3 regions of the Rossellomorea sp. DA94 genome follow, and region 1 is predicted to be linked to each of the others. Evidence: riboswitches for the same ligand, from Rfam matches in the RefSeq annotation. Region 1 holds a riboswitch; each other region holds the start of a gene.
The links. A riboswitch is a leader RNA that binds a small molecule or an ion and turns the genes downstream of it on or off. The one in region 1 is predicted to bind S-adenosylmethionine.
Positions count from the first base shown of each region.

Region 2: linked by a shared signal. The riboswitch ahead of P8596_RS21115 (O-acetylhomoserine aminocarboxypropyltransferase/cysteine synthase family protein) and the one ahead of P8596_RS18320 (methionine ABC transporter ATP-binding protein) in region 1 are both predicted to bind S-adenosylmethionine.
Region 3: linked by a shared signal. The riboswitch ahead of P8596_RS20280 (methionine ABC transporter ATP-binding protein) and the one ahead of P8596_RS18320 (methionine ABC transporter ATP-binding protein) in region 1 are both predicted to bind S-adenosylmethionine.

Region 1 covers NZ_CP122397.1:3,508,865-3,514,489, reverse strand. Annotated here, with positions in the region: gene P8596_RS18335 (MgtC/SapB family protein) at 1-64, shown strand, start outside; gene P8596_RS18330 (glycerol-3-phosphate responsive antiterminator) at 101-670, opposite strand; gene P8596_RS18325 (iron-containing alcohol dehydrogenase) at 940-2,112, opposite strand; SAM riboswitch class I at 2,631-2,737, shown strand; gene P8596_RS18320 (methionine ABC transporter ATP-binding protein) at 2,858-3,883, shown strand; gene P8596_RS18315 (methionine ABC transporter permease) at 3,873-4,535, shown strand; gene P8596_RS18310 (MetQ/NlpA family ABC transporter substrate-binding protein) at 4,547-5,383, shown strand; gene P8596_RS18305 (M20 family metallopeptidase) at 5,398-5,625, shown strand, end outside.
Region 2 covers NZ_CP122397.1:4,062,344-4,067,968, reverse strand. Annotated here, with positions in the region: gene P8596_RS21125 (DUF302 domain-containing protein) at 1-306, shown strand, start outside; gene P8596_RS21120 (trans-sulfuration enzyme family protein) at 434-1,573, shown strand; SAM riboswitch class I at 1,662-1,780, shown strand; gene P8596_RS21115 (O-acetylhomoserine aminocarboxypropyltransferase/cysteine synthase family protein) at 2,066-3,361, shown strand; gene metX (homoserine O-acetyltransferase MetX) at 3,425-4,498, shown strand; gene P8596_RS21105 (S41 family peptidase) at 4,661-5,625, shown strand, end outside.
Region 3 covers NZ_CP122397.1:3,886,048-3,891,672, reverse strand. Annotated here, with positions in the region: gene P8596_RS20290 (thioredoxin family protein) at 1-274, shown strand, start outside; gene P8596_RS20285 (SCP2 sterol-binding domain-containing protein) at 790-1,140, shown strand; SAM riboswitch class I at 1,253-1,359, shown strand; gene P8596_RS20280 (methionine ABC transporter ATP-binding protein) at 1,511-2,533, shown strand; gene P8596_RS20275 (methionine ABC transporter permease) at 2,530-3,198, shown strand; gene P8596_RS20270 (MetQ/NlpA family ABC transporter substrate-binding protein) at 3,214-4,038, shown strand; gene P8596_RS20265 (carboxymuconolactone decarboxylase family protein) at 4,762-5,127, shown strand; gene P8596_RS20260 (YuzK family famiily protein) at 5,457-5,603, shown strand.

The DNA of each region.
Region 1 (5,625 bases):
CCTCCCGTGGATCGGGAAAAAAAGAAAATCAGACGGCGATGCAGAAAAAAAGGTAGGGACCTAAAAGGACTGGAACTCGAGGAGTTCCAGTCCTTACTAGTCAAACATCCAAATTCCAAAGCTTCGGATCCCCGGAAGAAATAGCGAGGGCGCCGGCACTCAGTCCATTCAGAATATCCTGCTTATTACTGATCAAGCCACCAGCGATGATGGGTAGGGTAGTCATTGCAGTCAGCCTGTCAATGACAGAAGGCATCAGACCAGGAAGGACTTCAATGGCATCGGGCTTGCAGTTATGGGAGATGTCAATCCCCTTCTCAAGGGCATTCCGGTCGATGAGAAAAAGACGCTGGATTGTCATCAAACCTTCTTCCTTTGCATACTTGATCAAATTGCTCCTCGTCGTAATGATGCCAGCGGGTTTCCATATTTCTGCTATGTATTTAATGGCACTCTTCGTATTGGACAACCCATCGATGAAATCAATATGGATAAACGTAGTTTTACCGGCTTCCTTCAGCTTTTTTAAATAGCCGTTCATCGAAATCAAATTGCCCGTAAGGATGAACACGATGTTGGCGTTTGACTGTATGGCTTTATCCAAGTCTTTTTCTTCCTTGATGGAAGCGATGACCTGGGATTGGACGATGTCGATAATGTTTGGTTTCATGGACTTGGCCCCTTTTAATAGTCTGAATATTGTTTTTCTTTTAGTATAGCATAGTTGTTTTTAGGTGGTGAGAGGAATAATCTAAGGTAGACCTTTGCTTATCGTGCCTACCTAATATCACCCAGAGTGCCGTAAATCAGAAAGAAAAAAGAGCAAGAGAAGACGGCTGGGATGACTAGTAACACTGGGGAAAGAATCATGTTCACTAGTAAAAAGCAGAGCCCGGGAAATCCCATAAGCTCTGCTTTACTTATTTGTTCAATTGATCTTTACGCTTTCACTAAAGATTCCTTGCCATAGTAAGCGGCTTTAAATAGCTCTTTCATTTGTTCTTGACTAGTCTCACGTGGATTGGTGCCTGTGCATGGATCTTCCATAGCATTTTCAGCCATTGTATCAACATGCTTGTTGAACTCTTCTTCGGATACACCGTAGTCCTGAAGGGTAGTCGCAAGACCGAGGTCTTTGTTCAATTGATAAATATATTCAACAAGAGAATCAGTCAATTCTGTATCGTTATTTCCTTTCAGGTTCAGACGGCGGGCGATTTCAGCAAAGCGATCTTCCACGACTTCACGGTTAAACTGGATGACGTAAGGCAGGTAAATCGCATTGGCATAGCCATGCGGAATGCCGAACGTTGGACCACTTTTGTGGGCAAGGCTGTGCACGTTACCGAGTACAGCGTTGGCAAAGGCCATGCCTGCCATGGCTTGAATGGTGTGCATTTTCTTAGCGGCTTCCTGATCGCCCTGATAAGAAGCAAGAAGGTTATCCTTTATCACTTCAGCTGCGCCTAGTGACAGGATATCCGTATACATGGTACGCGGTTTCGCTACATATGCTTCGATGGAGTGCGTGAATGCGTCCATGCCGGTATAAGCAGCAATGTGCTTCGGCAGTTCTTTAATCATAACCGGATCGATAATGGCGACATCCGGTGTTAGTTCGAAGTCAGCAACTGGATATTTCACGTTCGTGGTTTCATCGGCCAGAACAGAAAGGTTGGAAACTTCCGAACCACTTCCGCTTGTCGTCGGAATACCGGCAAATTTCGCTTTATTGCGAAGTCGCGGCAGTTCGAATGGCTTAATGGCATCTTCAAAAGCAAGGTCCGGGTGCTCATAATAGAGCCAGATCGCTTTTGCAGAATCCATCGCCGATCCTCCGCCGATTCCGATTATCCAATCCGGCTGGAACTCATCCAGCTCTTTTGCTCCTTTTTTGACCATTTCAAAAGTAGGCTCTGTATTGTAGCCTTCCAGTACTTTTGTTTCTATATTGGCAGCTGCCAGGTGTTCCTCTACCTTGATGAGGTTTCCGTTACGTTTAACAGAACCTCCTCCAATAACAAGTGCGGCTTTTTTACCTTCAAAAGACTGTAACACTTCAAGTGCATTCTCTTCGAAATAAATATCGCGTGGAATTGTAAAACGACTCATAGTAAAAATAGCCTCCTTAAGTTTCATTGATTGATTATCGTTTTAAGTGAAAACATTACCCCTGCCGTTCATCGGAGGGCAATGGAATGTAATATTCCCATTTCTTGAATGAATAAAACATCACTGGTTGCTCGCAAAGCATCTGGAAAGTTTCATAACGGACTTGTATTAAGACAGAATTCACATACGAATGAAAAGTGAAAATCACCATGCTACTTGCTCCAAACTTAAGATCTCTCCGATTTTCATAAGAATGGGAATTAACTATAAGTCTCTTTTTCAATCACTGCTATTTTTTTGTGGTTGGGCAGAATAATAGAAATATTTTCTTCTAGTAACTTAGTGAATTGAAACGAAATGAATATATTGGCCAATTAAAGACTGGTTAAAGTGACCCTAGTTGAATAGACCTACACAATACAAAATATTCAAAAACAGGTTTGACAAACCAATTCAAATCCTTTACCATTACCCTAATGCTTAAACGCATCATAACTTTAACTTAATAAAGCGATATCTTCTTATCAAGAGAGGTGGAGGGACTGGCCCTGCGATACCTCGGCAACGGGTTCTTAAATGAATACCGTGCCAATTCCATCAAGTCATATGACTTGAAAGATGAGAAGAGCGGGACATATACATATTTGTGCCTCTCTTCTTATGAAGGGGGGCACTTTTTATTTTCACCCATGTCCATAAAACCCAGGCATCAGGAAGAATACATAACGAAAGGAGCAAGTCTTGTATGATCAGAGTTCAGAATGTTACGAAAGTATTTGAGACGAAGGATGGCCCCTTCACTGCTTTGAGGGATGTTTCCTTTGAAGTGAAGAAGGGAGAGATTTATGGGGTGATCGGATTCAGTGGGGCTGGAAAAAGTACGCTTGTCCGCTGTCTCAATTTTTTAGAGAAACCATCTTCAGGAGATATTTTCATAGAGGGTCGCAGCTTGAAAGATCAGTCGCCCATCGATTTGAGGAAAGAGCGGCACCGTATCGGGATGATCTTTCAGCACTTCAACCTGTTTCAATCCCGGACGGTGGCAGGGAATATCGCCTATCCTCTGAAACTGGCAAAATGGCCGAAAGATAAAATCAACGAAAGAGTAAAGGAGTTGCTTGCGTTTGTCGGACTCGAAGATAAAGCGAAGCATTATCCTGATGAACTGTCTGGAGGGCAGAAGCAAAGGGTGGGGATAGCAAGGGCCCTGGCGACGTCTCCTTCGATTCTGCTCTGTGATGAAGCCACATCCGCCTTGGATCCACAGACGACGGAATCAATTCTGAACTTATTAAAGAGAATCAACGCGGAGTATGGCATTACGATCGTGATGATCACCCACGAAATGGGGGTTATCAGGGAAATTTGTGATAAGGTCGCGGTCATGGAAAATGGAGAAATCGTGGAAGAGGGAAGCGTCTTCGATATCTTCTCCGACCCGCAGACCTTGACAACCAGAAACTTTGTGAAGAGTGTCATGAATGATCAGCTGCCGGCATCGGTTCTTGATAAATTGAACGACAGCAAGGAAGGGCGCATCTGCCGCCTCATATTTAAGGGGGATTCGACAGGCACGCCGATCCTTTCCGAAACGGCAAAGAAATTCAATGCCCATATCAATGTATTATTCGGCCAAATCACGGAACTCCAGGGCAAGCCGTTCGGGAATCTCATCGTACAAATCATCGGCAGCAAGAAGGAAACAGAAGAGATCCTGGAATATTGGAAGAACAGATTATTCGTAAGCGAGGTGGAGAAGCGTGCAAGTTAACTGGGAATTATTCTGGCCAAGAATTATTGAAGCGACATGGGATACTTTGGCGATGGTGTCATTCTCCCTTCTGTTCGCAACATTGATTGGACTTCCCCTCGGTATCATCGTCGTGGTGACGAGAAAGGGGCACTTACTCGAACATAAAGCCGTCTTTTCAGTACTGAGCAGCATCATCAACGTGTTTCGTTCGATCCCGTTCATCATCTTGATGGTGGCCATCATCCCCTTTACAAGATTGGTAGTGGGAACGTCGATCGGAACGGCGGCAGCGGTCGTACCGCTTGTCGTATTTGCGGCACCGTATATTGCGAGACTGGTAGAGAGCTCGCTCCTTGAAGTGGAGCCGGGGGTCATTGAAGCGGCGGAGTCCATGGGGGCGGGGCCGTGGCAGATCATCTTCGGGATCCTCATTCCGGAAGCACTGAGTACACTGGTCCTGAATATCACAATCGCGACCATCGGCCTTGTCGGTGCATCGGCCATGGCCGGAGCAGTCGGAGGCGGTGGCCTCGGAGATCTCGCCATCGCATACGGATATCAGCGATTCGAAACATCCGTCATGATTGTGACCGTCATCATTTTAGTCGTGATGGTGCAGGGACTTCAGACAGCAGGGAATACATTATCAAAAATCATCAGGAGACGATAGGAGAGAGGAATATGAAAAAATCAATCAGTCTAGCAAGTATCGCGATTCTATTATTTACCCTACTATTGAGCGGTTGCTCAGGAAACAGTGCATCCGGTTCAGGTGATAAAGAAGTCGTGAAAGTCGGAGTGAATGGATCCGGGGTGCCGATTTGGGAGTATATGAAAGAGAAGGCAGCAAAGGAAGGGATTAATATCGAGATTGTGGAGTTTGCCGATTACGTGAGACCGAACCAAGCGCTGGCCGATGGGGATATCGACTTGAACGCCTTCCAGACAATCTCGTATTTCGATTCCTTCGTTGAAGAACATAATCTGGACCTTGTACCGATTGGCTCGACGATCATCGCGCCGATTGGCATCTATTCGGAAAAATATAAATCGGTGGAAGACTTACCGAAAGGCAGTACAGTAGCCGTCCCTCAAGAGGCGACGAACCTTGGACGTGCCCTTCTCCTGTTGGAAGAAGCAGGGTTGATCAAGCTAAAAGAAGGATTTGATCAGTCACAGGGTCTTGAAGCCATCAAAGAAAACCCGAAAAACCTTGAATTCACACCGGTCGTCGCTGCCCAGACGCCAAGGGTACTGCCGGATGTTGCGGCATCGATCATCAATAATGGTGTGGCGGTTGAAGCAGGGATGGTTCCGGTTGACGACAGCATCTACATCGAAGGGGCGGAATCCAAGCCGTTCATCAATATCATCGCGGCACAGGAAAAAGAGAAAGACAACAAGACCTATCAAAAGATTGTTGAGCTCTATCAGCAAGATGACGTAGCGGAACATATCAAGAAAACATATAAAGATTCACTGATTCCGACATTCGTTCCCGTCAGTGAATTGCATTAGGAGGGAAAAGAGAGATGAGTCAACAAGCAGTGATTGCTGATCGTAAACACAACATCGTCTCAGCAGTCGATCAATTGGCGGTGAAACTCGTGTCGACCAGCCATCAGATCCACGACAACCCTGAAATCGGAAACGAAGAGTTCTTTGCCTCCGATACCTTGACCACCTTACTTGCAGCCAACGGGTTCTCCATTGAACGGGGAGTGGCGGGTCATGAGACTTCCTTTGTGGCACGCAAGCAT
Region 2 (5,625 bases), 550 kb from region 1:
GAAAGCTTCGGGGTTCTGTGGAATCTTGACCTGGCCGCAAAGCTTCAGGATAAAGGGCTGGATTTTAACGAAGAAGTCGTTGTCCTGGAAGTATGTAATCCCCACGAAGCGAAAAAGGTGCTGGAAGAAAGCATGCTCGTCAGCTATTTCCTGCCTTGTAAAGTGACGGTATATACAGAAAAGGGAACGACGAAAATCGGTATGGCAAAGCCGAGCAAGCTGATTGAAATGGTTGATAACGATGAATTGAAGCGGTTGGCGTTGGATATCGAAAATCGCCTGATCGGGTGTTTAGAAAACGTCTGACGAGGAGAACCTGTTGCATTAATGCGACGGGTTCTTTTTTTTGCCTCCCAACACCTCATACTCCTCACAATCTTCTGAATATGATACACTTTTAAAAATACATAGATTCAGGAAGGATGACAGTGAAATGAAATTCACCACCAAGGTCGTACATAGTCAGCTGAAAGGAACAGAGGAAATCCGTAGTAAGACAACACCGATCTACCAGACGTCTGCTTTTTCTTTTACGTCTCTGGAGGAGCTTGAGGGCTTCTATGAGGGGAAGTCTCCTTATCTTTATTCAAGGACGGGTAATCCCAACACGGATGAACTTGGGAAGATGGTGGCAGAACTTGAAGGAGCTCCTGCCGGTGTCGCCACGTCTTCCGGATTGTCGGCGATCCTGGTTGGTCTCCTTGCCATTGTTCAGGCAGGGGACCATATTGTTGCGGCGGAGGATTTATACGGAGGCACTTTCCATATGCTGAAAGAAGAGCTGAAATCATTCGGTATTTCGACCTCCTTTGTCGATTTCACGAGTGAGGAGGAAATCGAGGCAGCACTTACTCCCGACACCAAACTTCTCTACAGTGAGACGGTAACCAATCCATTTATGCGGGTAGAGGATATTTCAAGAATGGTAGCTCTTGCCGAAAAGCATAACCTGAAATCGATGATCGACAATACATTTGCTACTCCATTTCTGCGTCAGCCCTACCTTGAAGGGGTCGATCTGGTCGCTCACAGCGCTACGAAGTATATCGGCGGGCATAGCGATATCACAGCGGGAGTCGTAGTCGGAAATGAAGAACTTGTTCAAAAGGCAAGGGAAAAGGTCGTCAACATAGGTTCCAACTTAAGTCCTTTTGAAGCATGGCTCACATGCCGGGGGGCGAAAACATTGGCACTTCGGGTGGGGACCCAGGCTCAGAACGCGGGAACACTTGCAGATGAACTGCGCAGCAATGAGCAGGTGAAGAAGGTCTATTATCCAATTGATCTATCCGATAAAGGAAATGGCGCAATCGTCACCATCGAACTCGATGACAGCTGCAATATCAGCACATTCTTCAAATCCCTTGGGTGGATCAAGATCATCCCGTCCTTGGCCGGCGTGGAAACAACGGTTTCCTATCCGCTTGGAACCTCTCATCGTGCCCTTCCGAGAGAAGCGCAGGAAAAACTAGGCATCAACACCCATGTGGTGCGCATATCGTTAGGTATCGAGGATGGGGAAGATATCGTTTCTCAATTCAACGAGGCAATAGCAGCTTCTGTTAAAAAATAAAAAATTCTGAAAATGGTCTTGACGTTGAGGCTGGTTACCCTTTATAATTCATCTCAACGCATGAATTTTTCACATTGACAATTAAATGCTCTTATCCAGAGAGGTGGAGGGACTAGGCCCGATGAAACCCGGCAACCTTCATGTACGCACTATGCGTCACATGAAAAGGTGCTAATTCCTGCAGGCGATCTGCCTGAAAGATAAGAGGAGGACCCTATTCAATTAGACCCTCTTCTTAGGAAGAGGGTTTTTTATTTTATCCTCTTCTCGCTTCTTAGGCTTTTGCATGGGGGTTCAGCAGGAGAATGTTTGGATGATTTCACCTGCTGATATTCTGTGAAAAATCAGCAGGTGAAATCATCCCGAAAATCAGCAGCTGAAATTCTTCACAAATTCAGCTGCTAAAAAAAACCATCCAATTCAGCAGCTGAACCCAACCAACCAACCATCCACATCAATCCAAAAACTAAAAAACTCTAGGAGGAATTCCAAATGACCAAATCATTCGATTTCGACACACTTCTTCTTCACGGCGGCCAGGAGCCGGACCCAACTACAGGCTCAAGGGCGGTACCCATCTATCAAACGACATCCTACGTGTTCGACAACAGCGATCACGCCGCAAAGCTATTCGCCCTTGAAGAACCGGGAAACATCTACACCCGTATCATGAACCCGACCGTTGACGTCCTTGAGAAGCGCCTCGCCCTTTTAGAAGGGGGAATCGGAGCCCTGGGTGTATCATCCGGGATGGCCGCCATTTCTCTTTCCATCCTGAATATAGCCGGTGCAGGGGATGAGATCGTGGCAGCCACCAATCTGTACGGTGGAACGTACAATTTATTCTCTACGACTCTTCCGAAATACGGAATCAAGGTTCATTTCGTCGATCCGACTGATCCGGAAAACTTCCGAAAGGCGATTACGCCGAAAACAAAAGCGGTATTCGCAGAGACGATCGGAAATCCGAGCCTGCACGTCCTGGACATCGAGTCGGTGGCGAAAGTGGCCCATGACCATCATATCCCACTCATCATCGATAACACATTTGCCACACCATATGTGTGTAAGCCGATTGAGTGGGGAGCGGACATCGTCATTCACTCTGCAACGAAGTGGATCGGCGGCCACGGTACGGCCATCGGGGGAGTCGTCATCGACGGTGGGAAGTTTGATTGGAATCATGAAAAATTCCCTGGATTCACAGAAGAGGACAGAAGCTATAATGGACTTCGCTACGCACAGGATGTAGGGGCGGCCGCATTCATCACAAAATTAAGGGTGCAGCTGCTTCGGGATCTCGGGGCGTGCTTAAGTCCGCAGAACGCATTTCTGCTATTGCAGGGACTGGAAACCCTCCATCTCCGCATCGAACGTCACACGGAGAATGCCTTGAAGATTGCGGAACACTTAAATCAGCACAGCGGAGTTGCCTGGGTTTCTTATCCGGGTCTGCCGCAGCATCCGTCCTACGCTCTTGCTCAAAAATATTTGAAAAATGGAGCAGGTTCCATCGTCGTCTTTGGAATCAAAGGGGGCAGGGACTCAGGACGTAAAGTCGTCGACAACATTTCCCTCTGGTCCCATGTTGCCAATGTAGGGGATGCGAAGTCATTGATCATCCATCCAGCGTCCACGACGCATCAGCAATTGAACGATGAGGAAATCCGGGCCACAGGCGTAACCGAGGACCTTGTAAGACTTTCCGTCGGATTGGAATCTGCGAAGGATTTGATCGAGGATCTGGATCATGCGATTGAGGTGGCGTTGGAAACGTCCCGGGTATAAAAGGAACTGATTTCACCGGGGTGCCGCGGCGTCCCGAACAACATAAAAAAAGGAGGTGGAGGAATGGAGAATTCATACTCATACGAAGTAAGCTCCATTACCATCCCATCCCTCACATTAGAGTCAGGCACCACATTGCACAATGTAAATCTGGCCTATGAACGGACCGGCAATAAAGAAGGCCCTGTCATCCTCGTTTGCCATGCCCTCACCGGAACCCATATTGTGAAAGGGACAAGAGAGGACCGGGGCTGGTGGGATGGACTGATCGGACCAGGATCCTACATTGATACCGATCTATACAATGTGATTGCTTTCAATGTGTTAGGGGGATGTGAAGGCAGTACGGGACCGACGTCCACGGATCCTGAAACCGGAAAACGTTACGGACCGAATTTTCCCCACATTACCATACGGGACATGGTCCACGCTCAATATGAAGCACTCCAACAGTTGTCCGTCGACCACATCGAAGCAGTGATCGGCGGGTCGCTTGGTGGAATGCAGGCATTGGAGTGGGGAGCCCTGTACCCGGCATATATCCATAAGGTATTCGCCCTCGCCGTCTCACCGGCATTGAATGATTACGGTCTCGCCTTCAATCATATCGGGATCACAGCGATTGAAGGGGATCCCGATTTTCAAAATGGCCACTATCCTCACGGGTCCATATTAAAAGGACTTGAGATTGCCAGGATGGTCGGGATGGTGACCTATCGTACACAGGAGTTGTTTGACAGGCGCTTTCAGCGGGAGAGGACGAATGAGCAGTACAATGTAGAAAGCTATCTTGATTATCAAGGAAAGAAACTCGGAAAGAGATTTGATCCGAACAGCTATCTGACCCTCCTGAAAGCGATGAACACCCATGATATCGGGAGGGGAAGGGGAGGCACGGAACTGGTCGCCGATTCCTATCCGTGCGAGCTGGTCTCGATCAGCTATGAGGGTGATTTGATCTATTCTCCTCACTATTTAAAGGAATTCACCACACAAGCCGCTAAAGGTGAACATTACTTTATCCCGACAGCCTTCGGTCATGACGGGTTTCTTGTGGAATTTGAGAAATGGGGAGGGATCATCTCTTCTCATCTGAAAAATCATCAAAATCAGAAAATCGTGACGGGTATGAAATAATCCGCTGCCAATCATAACTCGTCCCCCTCCGGCATATAGTTAAATAAGCAAAGACATCGCACCGCCTAAGCGCGTTTTTGTGTGGTGTCTTTTTCGTTGGATGGGAATGCGTACGCTGCTCTCATCCATACCATAAACTAACGACAAGCTGGAGGGGAATATATGGAGTGGACGGGCAGAAAGCTCATCATCACCATCATCATTAGCATGTTGATCGGTGCAGGAGGAATGTATGGCGGCTTGGAGTGGACGGGCAGTTCCGGGTCCGGGGACGAGCTGGCCCAGTTTAACGGCAAAGGGGAGCTGAATGATAAGCTTCACAAGGTGGAAGTCGCGTATGATTTGATCAGTGACAAGTTCTTTCAGGATGTAGATAAGGGACAGCTCGTGGAAGGGGCGATTCAGGGGATGCTGAAGACCCTGGACGATCCATATTCGGTGTACATGAATGCGGAGACCGCTTCCCAATTCAATGACGCGTTGGATTCTTCCTTTGAAGGAATCGGGGCAGAGGTCACAATCATGGACGGGAAACTGGTCATCGTGGCTCCTTTTAAAAATTCTCCTGCCGAGAAAGCCGGGCTGAAACCGAATGATCGCATTATCAAGGTGGATGGGAACAGCATTGACGGGCTTGACCTTTATGAAGCCACGTTGAAGATCAGAGGGAAAAAGGGTACGGAGGTAAAATTGGAGATTACGAGAGAGGGTCTTTCAGATCCGATCGAGGTGTCCGTGAAGCGGGACGATATCCCAGTTGAAACGGTGATCTCCAATGTGAAGGAAGTCGATGGGAAAAAGACGGGCTATATCCAAATTACGACCTTCTCGGAAAATACCGCCGTCGATTTTAAAAAGCAGCTGGCAGAACTCGAGAAGAAAAAGGTAGAAGGATTGGTTCTTGACGTGAGGGGTAACCCGGGTGGACTCCTTTCCAGTGTGGAAGACATCCTCAAACAGTTCGTGACCGAGAAAAAACCGTATGTGCAAATCCAGGAACGAAGTGGAGAGGTGCTGAAATCCTTCTCCAACAGTAAGGAAAGAAAAGCGTACCCGGTGGTGGTTCTCATCGATGAGGGCAGCGCATCGGCATCTGAGATCCTGGCAGGGGCCCTTAGTGAGGCGGA
Region 3 (5,625 bases), 380 kb from region 1:
ATCCCATGCGTTGGAAGCCGTTTATCTATATACACCGATGTGTGGTACATGTCAGGTCGCGGGTAAAATGTTGGAAGTGGTCGAGAAACTCCCCCAGTCATTTCATTTTGTGAAGGCGAACCTGAACTATCTGCCCCAATTTGCCGAAGAACAATCCATTGAAAGCGTCCCCTGCCTTCTTTTATTTAAAGATGGACAGGAAATGGAAAGAATCTATGCCTTTCAATCCGTCCCATTCCTATACGAAACCATCAACAAAATCCAAAACATCTAGTGGGGATAAGAGACCTTTATGAAAGGTCTTTTTATTTTGTCTTCACTTCTATTCTTCACCAGCTTTAGAAATAGGATGAAATTGCCCTCTCAACACATATGAATAAATGACTATTAAAACGAACTAATTTGAGAAGTACATTATTAGTGTTGATTGGAGCGGAAGATGCTCGACTCCTTCGGGAATAGCGGGAAAGTTGAGACCCCGCAGGGCGAAGCACGAGGAGGCTCAACTCACGCCCCGAAGAAAGCGAGCATCTGGAGCGGAAATCAACCAGCACGATGCTGATAAAAAACAGAAAAAATTTACGAAAGTAGTCATTTTCTTTCTACAAACGAGGACATATTTCTTGGGAAATGTTTCGAATCCCATCATTTTTTGACTGGTCATCACCCAATTTCTTACTGTTCGACAAATAAGATAAACTCATTCAAAACATGTCGAGAATGTCTAAAAGGAAAAAATACCTAAAAGTGGAATTGATACTATATAGAAGTTTCACTGGGAGGGTATTCATGCGAATCTATTTAGAGGAATTAGTAGATCAGTGTCATTCAAGGTATCACTTACGACTCTTATTTCCGGACAGCCCATTTGTTCTTCAGTTTCAATGTGAAAAGGAACGTTATGCAATCTCCATTTCAAACAGGCGGTGTACTGTATTGACTGATGGTAGCGGGGAATCGCATTTTGTCATTGAGGGACAAGAGCAGGACATGCTATCCCTACTAACAGGAGAAGAGCGATTGTCTCAACTGATTGAAAACGGCATCCTGGAAGTCAGGGGAGGATACCGCCAGCTGTTATTTGTAGAATCCATCCTCTGGCTGACAAGGTCCAGGGTCAAGGAACCGGTTCAAGTTTAAAAAACATAAGAAAAAAGAATTGACACATTTCTATTTTCGATGATAGAATCTCTCTTGTAGCAAATTTTCAGAGTCTTTAACAATTCAAAAAATTAAATAAATCGATACTTTACTCTTATTTAGAGAGGTGGAGGGACGTGCCCTATGAAGCCCGGCAACCGTCAATGAAAATTGAAATGGTGCCAATTCACTCAAAGCATTTGCTTTGAAAGATGAGAGAAAGGATAGTCCTATATATGATTATGCCTTTCTGCTTATCGCAGGAAGGCATTTTTTATTGTAAACGAAAAGGCTGTGGGGATTGCCCGGTATGTGCAACTGTAATTCTTATTAAAAAGGTCGTTTTACTCAGAAAGAAGGTGGAGACAGCATGATTACCATATCAGATGTGAAAAAAATCTATCAATCAAAATCTGGCCAGATTTCAGCCGTTGATGGCGTCACCATCGACATTGGCCAAGGGGAAATTTTTGGAGTGATTGGCTATAGTGGGGCAGGGAAAAGTACGTTGATCCGGATGCTCAATGGACTTGAAGTTCCCACGAATGGAACCGTGAACGTAAATGGACAGATCGTTTCCAAAGTGAAAGGGAAAGATCTTCGGCAGGCGAGGCAGTCAATAGGGATGATCTTTCAGCATTTCAATCTCCTTTGGTCGCGTACGGTACTTGAAAATATCCAGTTTCCATTAGAAATAGCCGGAGTTTCTAAGAAGGAGAGAGTGCGAAGGGCCAATGAATTATTGGAGCTGGTGGGATTAGAAGGAAGAGGAGACGCCTATCCATCCCAGTTGAGCGGTGGACAGAAACAGAGGGTCGGGATTGCGAGATCCCTTGCAAATAATCCCGACGTCCTTCTCTGTGACGAAGCCACCTCTGCTTTAGATCCGCAAACAACCGATTCCATCCTTGATTTATTGGTGGATATTAATAAACGTTTAGGTCTGACCATCGTCCTGATCACCCATGAAATGCATGTGATCAAAAAAATCTGCCATCGTGTGGCGGTCATGGAACAAGGGAAGGTGGTAGAACTAGGGGATGTTCTTGAGGTGTTCAGAAATCCTAAAGAGCAGGTGACAAAGCGATTTGTGAGAGAAGTATCTCAAGTGGAAGAAACAGGGGAAACAATCGATCACCTCGTAGCTCAGTATCCGGAAGGAAAAGTACTGAAATTCACCTTTGTTGGTGAATCGACTGAGCAACCGCTCATTACCAGCTTGATCCGAAGTTTCGACTTGGATGTCAATATCCTTCAAGGACAGATTTCCCAGACGCAAAAAGGGGCTTATGGTACGCTGTTCGTTCATCTTGATGGAAACGAAGAGACGATTTCTGCAGCCGTTGCCTTCGCTGAGGAACAGATGGTCAAAGTGGAGGTGATCGGAGGATGATAGAAAATATATTTCCGAATGTGGACTGGGAGAAGATGTGGGAAGCGACAGTTGAAACCCTTTATATGACGGGGATGTCAGTTCTGATTACCTTCGTAGTAGGACTGATTCTCGGGATCCTGTTATTTCTTACATCCAAGGAAAATTTATGGGAAAACAAGCTTACATATACGGTGACCAGTGCAGTGGTCAATGTATTCCGCTCGATTCCGTTCATTATCCTGATTGTATTACTCATTCCATTTACAAAATTCTTATTGGATACCATCCGCGGGGCGAACGCGGCCCTGCCCGCCCTGATCATCGGAGCAGCACCGTTTTACGCACGCATGGTGGAAATTGCATTGAGAGAAGTGAACAAAGGCGTCATCGAAGCAGCGAAAGCGATGGGAGCGAAGACTAGCACGATCATATGGAAAGTGCTTATTCCCGAATCTCTTCCGGCTTTGGTTTCAGGTATCACGGTAACAGCCATCGCCCTGGTGGGGTATACGGCAATGGCGGGTGTCATCGGTGCCGGGGGATTAGGAAACCTCGCTTACCTGGATGGTTTTCAACGGAGCAGGGAGGATGTAACCCTTGCCGCAACCATCATGATTTTACTCGTTGTATTTGCCATTCAAATCATTGGTGACTACTTCACAAATAAATTAGACAAACGATAAGAGGAGAGAAAACAGATGAAAAAATGGTTAGCAGGAATAGTAGCAGCAACAAGTATCTTTGGATTGGCAGCATGCGGGAGTGATTCCGGCTCTGGAAGCAGTGACGGGAAGGAATTAGTGGTAGGAGCGTCAAACGTTCCCCATGCGGAAATCCTTGAAAAAGTGAAACCGATTTTGGAAGATAAGGGAATCGACCTGCAAATTGAAACATATCAAGACTATATCCTTCCGAATAAAGACTTGGACAATGGTGATTTGGATGCGAACTACTTCCAAACCGTACCTTACATGGACTTGCAGATGAAAGAGAACGAATATGATTTCGTCAATGCAGGCGGAATTCATATCGAGCCAATCGGTGTATATTCCAAAAAGTATAAATCTCTTGAGGACCTTCCTGAAGGTGCCACGATCTTGATGAGTAATTCCGTATCCGATCATGGCCGCATCCTTACATTATTAGAGAAAAAAGGTCTGATCACGTTAAAGGACGGAGTGGAAAATACACAGGCACAGCTGGAAGACATCAAAGAAAATCCAAAAAAACTGAAATTCGATTATGAATACGAAGCGGCACTCCTTCCGCAAATGTATGAAAATGAAGAAGGGGACGCAGTTGTGATTAACTCCAACTATGCCATAGATGCAGGCTTGAAACCCCTGGAGGACTCCATCGCCATCGAAGACAGCAACTCCCCATATGTGAACGTAATTGCTGTAAATAAAGGTGACGAAAACAAAGAAGAAGTGAAAGAATTGGTCAAAGCCCTGCGCTCAAAAGAAATCCAGGACTTCATTAATGAAGAATGGGATGGAGCAGTTGTACCCGTAACGGAATAACAATAGAAAAGAGGCTGGGACATACCTTAATCCAATTCCTCTAAAGACGAATAAAGTGGTGACTACTTGTTACACCGCTATTGATTTCCGTGCAAGACTTCGCTTTCCTCGGGCGGAAGGCGAGCCTCCTCGTCGCTGTCGCTCCTGCGGGGTCTCACCTATTCCGCTTTTCCCGTAGGAGTCTTCGTCTTGCACTCCAATCAATAGCTAGATCCTGCTGTAAACACAAAATATGCATTAGCACTAATAATAAAAGCGCCATTCACCAAGGTTGTTGTTATTCATACACAGACAATAGTTTTCGAATGTTTGATTATTTGGGGTGTGGCGGTGCAAAATGAATCATTCACATCAAGTAAGAAAAGATATTTATATATTTAACGGTAATGGCTTACAGCAACTCATAGAAACAGAATTGGTGGATCTAATGTTGAAGCAAACTCGACATTACAATGTTATAGTGAATCACTTACGCTGGGAAATCAACCACTACTCACTACATTCAAAAATAATTATATTTACGTATACAGCTAAATAATAAATCCGAACGACTTCGAATTAAAAAAGAATTTTTCGAAAGATCGTTCGGATTTTCCTTTAACAAACACTCTTGTCCAGTCGCTTTCTTTTATCAAGTGGTATCGGTAACTTTTTAACATATTCATTTCCAAATTGGCTCATACTATTTTCGATGAATCTATTTTCGAAATGGAGTTGGATGAAATGCAGATGGAACCTAGAAACACAACCGAAGCAGCCCTTCATGATTATAAAATGGGACTTGGAATCTTCACTGAGAAAATGCCTGAGCTTGCAGAGCAATATAACACGTTTACAGAGCACTGCTTCAGAGAGGGAGTCCTTTCCAAAAAGGAAAAACAATTGATTGCACTTGGAATCAGCCTTTATTCTCAGGATGAATATTGTATTATCTACCACACAAAAGGTTGCCTGGATCAAGGATGCTCTGAAGAAGAGATCCTCGAAGCCATCGGAGTGACCGCAGCATTCGGCGGAGGAGCAGTCATGAGTCAGGCTGTCACGTTAGTACAGCAGTCGATTCAGGATTTGAATCAACTAAAGCAATGAGTGCTTAGAGAGGGAGTGATCCTTCTCTTTTTTTTATGAGATACTTTTTTAAAATGCATACCACTTTCGGTAATAAATATACATTAAGGCTAATAAAATTCCACCGGGACAGTATTATTTGGCAGTATAATGGCGGAATTTTGTGAAAACTTAAGGGTAGCCCCCGGGAATCAGGCTGACGGATAAATTTTAGAAAAAATGATGAAATACCGGTTTTGTCTTGTGAACGAGGGGGTAGTATAGTTGTAAAGTAATTAAAAACCCGAAAGGAATGATTCATTATCGACTCTCTTGAGAGTATCTCGTACACAAGTGAAATGGAGAAGGCAATGCATGGAGCCCATGGAATAGGTTATGAGGTGTACAAACGAAAGCATGAAGTCAGAATGCAAGTAGAGAAGAAAAGAGAGCAGGATTACAAAGAAAGCCGCCGAATGATTGCTGCACTTGATCGCAGGGTGCACGCTAATATATAATAAGGAAGAAAAAAGGAGACCA